DNA from 2 places in the Actinoplanes sp. NPDC049681 genome. Region 1 is predicted to be linked to the other one. Evidence: riboswitches for the same ligand, from Rfam matches in the RefSeq annotation. Region 1 holds a riboswitch; the other holds the start of a gene.
What was found. Region 1 has a riboswitch for S-adenosylhomocysteine ahead of metH (methionine synthase). Riboswitches for the same ligand answer to the same signal wherever they lie in the genome.
Positions count from the first base shown of each region.

Region 2: another riboswitch for S-adenosylhomocysteine. It lies ahead of ahcY (adenosylhomocysteinase); the one in region 1 lies ahead of metH (methionine synthase).

Region 1 is NZ_JBITLP010000008.1:260,793-265,202, reverse strand. Features, by position in the region: gene ACIBO8_RS28880 (MHYT domain-containing protein) at 1-384, opposite strand, end outside; gene ACIBO8_RS28875 (alpha/beta hydrolase) at 480-1,448, opposite strand; gene ACIBO8_RS28870 (SDR family NAD(P)-dependent oxidoreductase) at 1,515-2,315, shown strand; S-adenosyl-L-homocysteine riboswitch at 2,405-2,482, shown strand; gene metH (methionine synthase) at 2,546-4,410, shown strand, end outside.
Region 2 is NZ_JBITLP010000013.1:47,141-51,550, reverse strand. Features, by position in the region: gene ACIBO8_RS36500 (Na+/H+ antiporter) at 1-111, opposite strand, end outside; gene ahcY (adenosylhomocysteinase) at 183-1,643, opposite strand; S-adenosyl-L-homocysteine riboswitch at 1,662-1,742, opposite strand; gene ACIBO8_RS36490 (phytanoyl-CoA dioxygenase family protein) at 1,805-2,896, opposite strand; gene ACIBO8_RS36485 (LacI family DNA-binding transcriptional regulator) at 2,970-4,007, shown strand; gene ACIBO8_RS36480 (YciI family protein) at 4,089-4,410, shown strand, end outside.

The sequences.
Region 1 (4,410 bases):
GTGCATCGCGGCCACGCCGAGCCCGGCCAGCAGGCCGCCGGCGACGATACGCAGCGGACGCGCCCGTTCGCCGCCGAAGACGACCATCATCCCGGCGCCGACCGCCGCGATCGCCAGCAGCGAGCTGGCGGCGGTCAGCGCCGCGTCGTAGCGGATCGGGGTGCCGACGACGCTGAAGCCGAGCATCGCCACGAAGTGCATGGTCCAGATGCCGGTGCCGCCGATGGCGACCGCCGAGAGCGTCAGCCACCAGGCCCGGCCGCCGCCGGTCCGGGCGGCGCGCAGCCGGGTCGCGCAGATCAGCCCCAGCAGCGAACCGAGCACCGACAGCGCGTAGCTGACGGCCGGTGTGACCCATCCGTGCTCGAAGTGATGGATCTCCATGTCCGTGTCCCCCCAAGATCGACGTACCGCTGCATCCTCCCCGCTGAGCTGGGACTTCGCAGAGCGGGAACGGGGGTGGACGGCAGATCGGGCCGTTAGGAGGAGGCGCCGCGGTCCGGAGGACCCAGCCTCCGAGTGGCCAGCCAGGCACCGATTGCGTCGTTCACCTCGGCCGGGCGTTCCAGCATGACCTCGTGGCCCGCCTCGATCGTGACCTCGGTCAGATCGGCGCAGGCGGCACGCATCGGCTCGGCCAGGCGGCTGTGCCGGGTCTCACAGATCGTGTCCCACGCCGCGTGCACGAACAGCACCGGCATGCGCAGCTCCGCAGCGGCGCGGGCGGCGTACGCCGCGTTGGCCTCGTCGTTGAGATACCAGGAGCAGGGCCCGCGGAACCCGTGCGCGGCGAGGCCGGCCACGATCTCGGCGTGGTCGGCGTCGCTGAGCATCGCCCGGTCGCGCGGCAGGGCCGGGGCGCGGTGGGCGTCGCCGAACCAGCCGCCGTTGGCGCGCACCGCGGCGCTGCGGGCCGGCTGCCCCACCACCTCGGGGCGGCTGCGGCGGTACAGCAGCGAGACCGTCGCCGGGACGTCGGCCTCGAAGTCGGCGACCGCCTGGTCGAAGTGCTCGGCGTAGAAGCGGTAGTAGTCCCACTGGCCGTACGGGAACCGGTCCTCGGGGTAGAGCTCCCGGTCCACCAGCGGCACCAGGTTCGCCAGCGTGAACCCCTCCGGCAGGTACGGCACGCACAGGCTCACGACCGCCCGGCAGCGCTCGGGGTGATGGGCGGCGAGCGACCAGGCGACCGGGCTGCCCCAGTCGTGCCCCACCCACACCGCGGGGCGGCCGCCGAGCGAGTCGTGCAGGCGCAGCAGGTCCTCGACGACGTGCTCGACCGCGTACGCCCCGGGGTCGTGCGGCACCTCGGCATCGCCGTATCCCCTCAGGTCGGGGGCCACGCACTCGAAGCCGGCGGCGGTGAAGTGCTCGACCTGCGCGCGCCACACCAGGCCGCGTTCGGGCCAGCCGTGCAGGAAGACCATGAGCGGGCGTTCGTCAGCCATGCCCGGCACGGTATCACCCATGGACATGGTTGACACTGAGTGCCACAAGCGACGTACAGTGAAGCCATGACTCCCGTGGACTACCGCCGCCAGACCACCCTGATCACCGGTGCGAGCTCCGGCATCGGCGCCGAGTTCGCGCGCCGCCTCGCCGCCCGCGGCTCCGGGCTCGTGCTCGTCGCCCGCCGCGCCGCGCGCCTCGAGGCCCTGGCCGCCGAGCTCACCGCCGCGCACGGTGTGCCGGTCGCCGTCGTACCCATGGACCTGAGCCTGCCCGGCGCCGGGCAGAAGCTCGCCGCGGCCGTGGCGGAGCGCGGCCTCACCGTCACCAGCGTGATCAACAACGCCGGGTTCGGCACCTTCGGGCCGTTCCACGGCGAGGACCCGCAGCGCCTCGCGGAGGAGATCGCCGTCGACGTGGCGGCCCTGGTGGACATCAGCCGCGCGTTCATCGAACCGCTGCGGGCGGCCGGCTCCGGGGTGCTCGTCAACGTCGCCAGCGTCGCCGGTTACCAGCCCAGCCCCTCCATGGCCGTGTACGCGGCCACCAAGGCCTTCGTCCTCAGCTTCACCGAGGCGCTCTGGCAGGAGTCGCGCGGCACCGGCCTGCGCGTCCTGGCCCTGTCGCCGGGCGCGACCAGCACCGAGTTCTTCGAGGTCGTGGGAACCGACGCGGCGGACGGTGGCACCCCGCGCCAGACGGTCGCCGAGGTCGTCGACGTCGCGCTGCGGACCCTCGACCGGCGCGACCCGCCACCGAGCGTCATCTCCGGCCGCCGCAACCGCGTGCTGGTGAGCCTCAGCCGCCTGCTGAGCCGCCGCCGCAAGGTCATGGTGATGGGTGCCCTCTTCGCCCGCAACGCCTGAGCCGCAGGCCACCGGCGGGTGCCGTCCAACTGTCGGGACGGCACCCGCCGGTACGGTCGATACGACCGTCTTCCGGTAGTCTTGTGCGCCAGGCCGAGGGGCGCTGCGACGGGGAAGACCCGCCACGCTCGGACTGGAACCACACCGACCAAGGGCGCCTCCGAGATTCCGCGGAGGTGGTCACTGTGTCTGCTACAACCCAGTCTGCAACCGAGTCACTCACATCGCTCATGGCCGAGCGTGTCCTGGTGCTCGACGGCGCGTGGGGCACGATGCTGCAGGGCGCGAAGCTCACCCCCGCCGACTACCGCGGCGACCTCATCGCCGGGGACCACCCGAAGGACGTCACCGGCGACCCCGACCTGCTCAACCTGACCCGGCCGGACGTCATCCTCGACGTCCACCGGCAGTACCTGGCCGCGGGTGCGGACATCACCACGACCAACACCTTCACCGCGACGAGCATCGCGCAGGCCGACTACGGGCTCGAGGGCCTGGTGCGCGAGATGAACGTGCGCGGGGCCCAGCTCGCCCGGCAGGCCGCCGACGAGGCCGGCGGCAAGTTCGTCGCCGGGTCCGTCGGCCCGCTCAACGTGACCCTGTCGCTGTCCCCGCGGGTCGAGGACCCGGCCTACCGTACGACCACCTTCGACAAGGTCAAGGCGGCGTACGCGGAGCAGATCTCGGCGCTCGCCGAGGGCGGTGTCGACCTCCTGCTGGTCGAGACGATCTTCGACACGCTCAACGCCAAGGCCGCCATCGCCGCCGCTCGCGAGGTGGCGCCGCAGCTGCCGCTGTGGATCTCGGTGACCATCGTGGACCTGTCCGGGCGGACCCTGTCCGGGCAGACCGTGGAGGCGTTCTGGCGCTCGATCGAGCGTGCCGAGCCGCTGGTCGTCGGCGTGAACTGCTCGCTGGGCGCGGCCGAGATGCGCCCGCACGTGGTCGAGCTCGCCCGGCTGGCGGGCACGTACGTCGCCTGTCACCCGAACGCCGGACTGCCCAACGCGTTCGGCGGCTACGACCAGACCCCGGCCGAGACCGCGGCACTGATCAGCGAGTTCGCCGGCGAGGGCCTGGTCAACATCGTCGGCGGCTGCTGCGGCACCTCCCCGGCGCACATCGCGGAGATCGCCCGCGTGGTGCGGGGCAGCACCCCGCGTACGGTCGCCGAGCCCGCGCGCACCACCCGGTTCAGCGGCCTCGAGCCGTTCGCGATCGGCCCGGACACCGGCTTCGTCATGATCGGCGAGCGCACCAACGTCACCGGCTCGGCCAAGTTCCGCCGCCTCATCGAGGCCGACGACTACCAGGCCGCCGTGGACGTCGCCCTCGAGCAGGTGCGCGGCGGCGCCAACCTCCTCGACGTCAATATGGACGCCGACCTGCTCGACAGTGAGCGGGCGATGACCACGTTCCTCAACCTCATCGCGACCGAGCCCGAGGTGGCCCGGATCCCGGTGATGATCGACAGTTCGAAGTGGAGCGTGCTCGAGGCCGGCCTCAAGTGCGTGCAGGGCAAGGGCGTGGTCAACTCGATCAGCCTCAAGGAGGGCGAGGAGCCCTTCCTGGCCCAGGCGCGCAAGGTCCGCGACTACGGGGCCGGCGTGGTCGTCATGGCCTTCGACGAGCAGGGCCAGGCGGACACCACCGCCCGCAAGGTCGAGATCTGCGGCCGGGCGTACGACCTGCTCGTGCAGCAGGCGGGGTTCGCGCCCGAGGACATCATCTTCGACCCCAACGTGCTCGCGGTGGCGACCGGCATCGCGGAGCACAACGGCTACGCGAAGGCTTTCATCGACGCGCTTCCGCTGATCAAGGAGCGCTGCCCCGGAGCCCGCACCAGCGGCGGCATCTCCAACTTGTCCTTCGCGTTCCGCGGCAACGACGTGGTCCGCGAGGCCATGCACTCGGCGTTCCTGTTCCACGCCGTCCGCGCCGGGCTCGACATGGGCATCGTCAACGCCGGTCAGCTCGCCGTCTACCAGGACATCCCAGCCGACCTCCTGGAGCTGGTCGAGGACGTTATCTTCGACCGCCGGGAGGACGCCACCGACCGGCTCGTCACCTTCGCCTCGACGGTCACCGGCTCCGG
Region 2 (4,410 bases), on a different contig from region 1:
GAGGGTGAGGAGGGCGGCCGCGGGCAGCCCGGTGCGATCGGCGATCCGGCGGACCCCGACGATCACCGCGACACCGGCGAGGATGAACAGCAACGTCATCTCGACACTCACCGGCACATTGTCCCGGAGGAACCCTGCGGCGGGTCACCTGCGCTCGATCGCGCAGATGACCCGCCGGGGAATCAGTAGCGGTAGTGGTCGGGCTTGTACGGTCCCTCGACCGGCACGCCCAGGTACTCCGCCTGCTTCTTGGTCAGCTCGGTGAGCCGGACGCCGAGCGCGTCCAGGTGCAGCCGCGCGACCTTCTCGTCCAGGTGCTTCGGGAGCACGTAGACCTGGTTGTCGTACTCGTCAGGCTTGGTCCAGAGCTCGATCTGGGCCATCACCTGGTTGGTGAACGAGTTCGACATGACGAAGCTGGGGTGGCCGGTGGCGTTGCCCAGGTTCATCAGGCGGCCCTCGGAGAGCACGATGACCGCGTGCCCGTCCGGGAAGCGCCACTCGTGCACCTGCGGCTTGACCTCGATCTTCTCGATGCCCGGCACCTTGGCGAGGCCGGCCATGTCGATCTCGTCGTCGAAGTGGCCGACGTTGCCGACGATCGCGTTGTGCTTCATCGCGGCCATGTGCTCGACCGTGATGATCTCGGTGCCGCCGGTGGTGGTGATGAAGATGTCGGCCTCGGAGACCACGTCCTCGATCCGGGCGACCTGCATGCCGTCCATCGCCGCCTGCAGCGCGCAGATCGGGTCGACCTCGGTCACCACGACGCGGGCACCCTGGCCGCGCAGCGTCTCGGCCGAGCCCTTGCCGACGTCGCCGTAGCCGCAGACCACGGCCAGCTTGCCGCCGAGCATGACGTCGGTGGCACGGTTGAGGCCGTCGACCAGCGAGTGGCGGATGCCGTACTTGTTGTCGAACTTGCTCTTGGTGACCGAGTCGTTGACGTTGATCGCCGGGAAGAGCAGGTCGCCGGTCTTGGCGAACTTGTAGAGCCGCGCGACGCCGGTGGTGGTCTCCTCGGTGACGCCCTTGATCTCCGCAGCGATCTTGGTGAACCGCTGCGGGTCCGACGCCAGGCTGCGGCGCAGGGTGTCGAGGATGATCGTGTACTCGTGGGGGTCCTCGGCGGTGGTCGCCGGGACCGCACCCGCCTTCTCGAACTCCACGCCCTTGTGCACGAGCAGGGTGGCGTCGCCGCCGTCGTCGAGGATCATGTTCGGGCCGAGGCCGTCACCGAAGTCGAACAGCTGCTCGGTGCACCACCAGTACTCCTCGAGCGTCTCGCCCTTCCAGGCGAAGACCGGGGTGCCGGACGGGGCCTCGACCGTGCCCTCGGGGCCGACGACGATCGCCGCGGCGGCCTCGTCCTGGGTCGAGAAGATGTTGCAGGAGACCCAGCGGACCTGCGCACCGAGCGCGACGAGCGTCTCGATGAGCACCGCGGTCTGGATGGTCATGTGCAGCGAGCCGGCGATCCGCGCGCCGCGCAGCGGCTGCGCGTCCTTGTACTCCTCGCGGATCGACATCAGGCCGGGCATCTCGTGCTCGGCGAGGCGCATCTGGTGCCGGCCGAAGGCGGCCAGCGACAGGTCCGCCACCGCGAAGTCGATGCCGTTGAGCTGCTGGAGACGTGATGACATGGAGAAGGGCACCCCCCTCGTCAGGAGGCGCCCTTGCGACAGTGGCCCACAGGCCGAGCGTGGCGGACCTCAGGGTCCGTCGCAGCGCCTCTCGGCAAGGGGCAGCGCCGCTTCGGGCGCCCCACCACCATAACGTCGCGATTCCAAGATCGGGAACCCGCTCAGGCGGCGGCCCGGCGTCGCTCCTGCTGATCGCGCAGGGCCTTCTCGAATTGTGACGCGTCCCACTGCTCGGTGAGCGCCTGCCGCATCAGGTCGGCCTGGGTCTGCGGGGCCATCCCGTCCACGGGCTGGTCGCGGTCGAGGTTCGTGGGAAAGGCGTACCCCTCGGCGGCCGTCGCGACGACGTTGTCCACGTTCCCCGGGTAAGCCCGCAGCACCGGATAGAGGGCCCGGCACATCGCGACGCGGTCGACCGTCTCCATGGCCCGCCCGAACGCCGACGAGACCTGGAGCAGGTTCGCCATCCGCCGGACGTCCGCGCTGCGGTTGGCGCCGGCGCCGTGGAAGAGCGCCGGGTTGAAGAAGGCGGCGTCGCCCTTCTCCAGCGGCAACTGCACGTAGTTGGCATCGAAGTACTCGGTGAACTCCGGCTGGTGGAACGCGAGATAGCCGCCCGGGTACTTCTGCGAGTGCGGCAGGTACAGCGTCGGACCGGTCTCCACCGGCATGTCGACGTGTGCGACGGCGCCCTGCAGGGTCAGTGCGGGGGAGAGCAGGTGCAGGTGCGCGGGATAGCGCTCGGCCAGCTCGCGGGACATGAAGCCCAGGTGGTAGTCCCGGTGCGCGACCTGTGCGACGCTGCCCGGGTTCACCACGTTGGGCTGCGAGGTGACCTGGTAGCCGGGGCCCAGCCAGCACTCGGAGATCAGCGCGAGGATGTCGTTGTCGTAGTACGCGGCGAAGGCCTCCGGATCGCGGACCGCGAACTTGTCCACGGCGCCCCAGATCCGGTCGTTGGCGCCGGGCTTGGCGAAGTGGTCGCCCCGGGCGGCCCCGGTGGCCTTCTGCTCCTCGATCATCGCGGTGAAGACGGCGGTCGCGCGGTCCACCACGGCTGCCGCGAAGGCGCCTTTGAACACCACGATGCCGGGGCCGTCCAGCAACGCCCGGATCAGTTCGTCGCGGGCCTCCCGTCCGGCCGTCCCGTCGTAGATCAACACGTTTCGTTCCACGCCGGCGGCGTGCCGATACTCGCCCGGGTCGGTGGTCTGCTCGACCAGTTTCCGGAAGTCGTCAAGGCAGATGTCCATGCCGTCAGGCTAGGGAGGGATACAACATCAAAGTCCCTTGAAAAGACCTCAAAAACCCCTCATCGTGTACGGGGTGAAGCACCCGTACCGCATCCGCGAGATCGCCGTCCAGTCCGGCCTCAGCCCGGCCACAGTGGACCGTGTGCTGCACCGGCGCGGCGGTGTCCGGGCGAGCACCGTGCGCGAGGTGGAGCAGGCGATCGAGGACCTCGACCGGCAGCGGTCCCAGCTGCGCATCGGCGGGCGTACGTTCATGATCGACGTGATCGTGCAGGCACCGTCGCGCTTCTCCACCGCCGTCCGCGCGGCGTTGGAGGCCGAACTGCCCGCGATGCGACCGGCGGTGATCCGCTCCCGCTTCCACCTGCTCGACAGCGCCGGCGTGACCGACCTCGTGGCCGTGCTCGACAAGGTGGGCCGCACCAAGTCGCACGGCGTGATCCTCAAGGCACCGGACGTGCCGGAGATCGTCGCCGCCGTTGCCCGCCTGGCCCGGCAGGGTATCCCGGTGGTGACGCTGGTGACCGACCTGCCGACCAGCCCGCGCGCGGCGTACGTCGGCATCGACAACCGCGCGGCCGGCGCCACCGCGGCCTACCTCGTGCAGGAGTGGCTGGCCGAACGCGCCGGCGACGTGCTGGTGGTCCGCGGGCACGGCTCGTTCCGCGGCGAGGACGAGCGGGAGATGGGATTCCGGGCCGAGATGCGTACGCGGGCCGCGGGCCGCCGCCTTTTCGAGGTCGTCGACGAGGAGGACCGCGCTGAGGCCGTCCACATCGGAACGCGGGAGGTGCTGGCCGGCAACCCGGCGGTCCGCGCGGTCTACTCCCTGTACGCGGGCGCCGGCGGCAACGCTGCGGTGGTGGATGCCTTCGACCGCGAGAACCGGCGCTACGACGTCTTCGTCGCGCACGACCTCGACGGCGAGAACACCGCCCTGCTCCGCGAGCGCCGGCTCTCCGCCGTGCTCCACCACGACCTGCGGCAGGACCTGCGCCACGCCTGCCACGTCGTCATGCAGGCACAGGGCGCACTGCCCGGTCCCGTACGGTCGAACCCCTCCGCGATCCAGGTCATCACCCCGCACAACGCCCCGCCGGCAGAATTCTGAGATTTCCGGTGCGATGCTGTCCGGATCCGCGCGGACCGTTCGTCACGAGGGTGGATCACCACCGGAGAGAAGGACGCTGAGATGAAGTACATGATGTTCGTCTGCACCGACACCGAGCCCGAGACGGACGAGTCGCAGGTGCCCGACATCGAGCAGTGGGTCGCCGAGAACGACGCCGCGGGCCGCCGCCGGGAGGGCAGCCAGCTCGCCCCTCCGGCGTCGGCGACGACAGTACGGGTCCGTGGCGGCGAGCTGCTGCTGTCGGACGGCCCGTTCGCCGAGACGAAAGAGGTGATCGTGGGCTTCGACATCCTCGAGTGCGCCGACCTCGACGAGGCCATCGAGGTGGCTCGCGCCCACCCGATGGCGTGGAACGGCCGGGTCGAGCTGCGCCCGTTTGTCG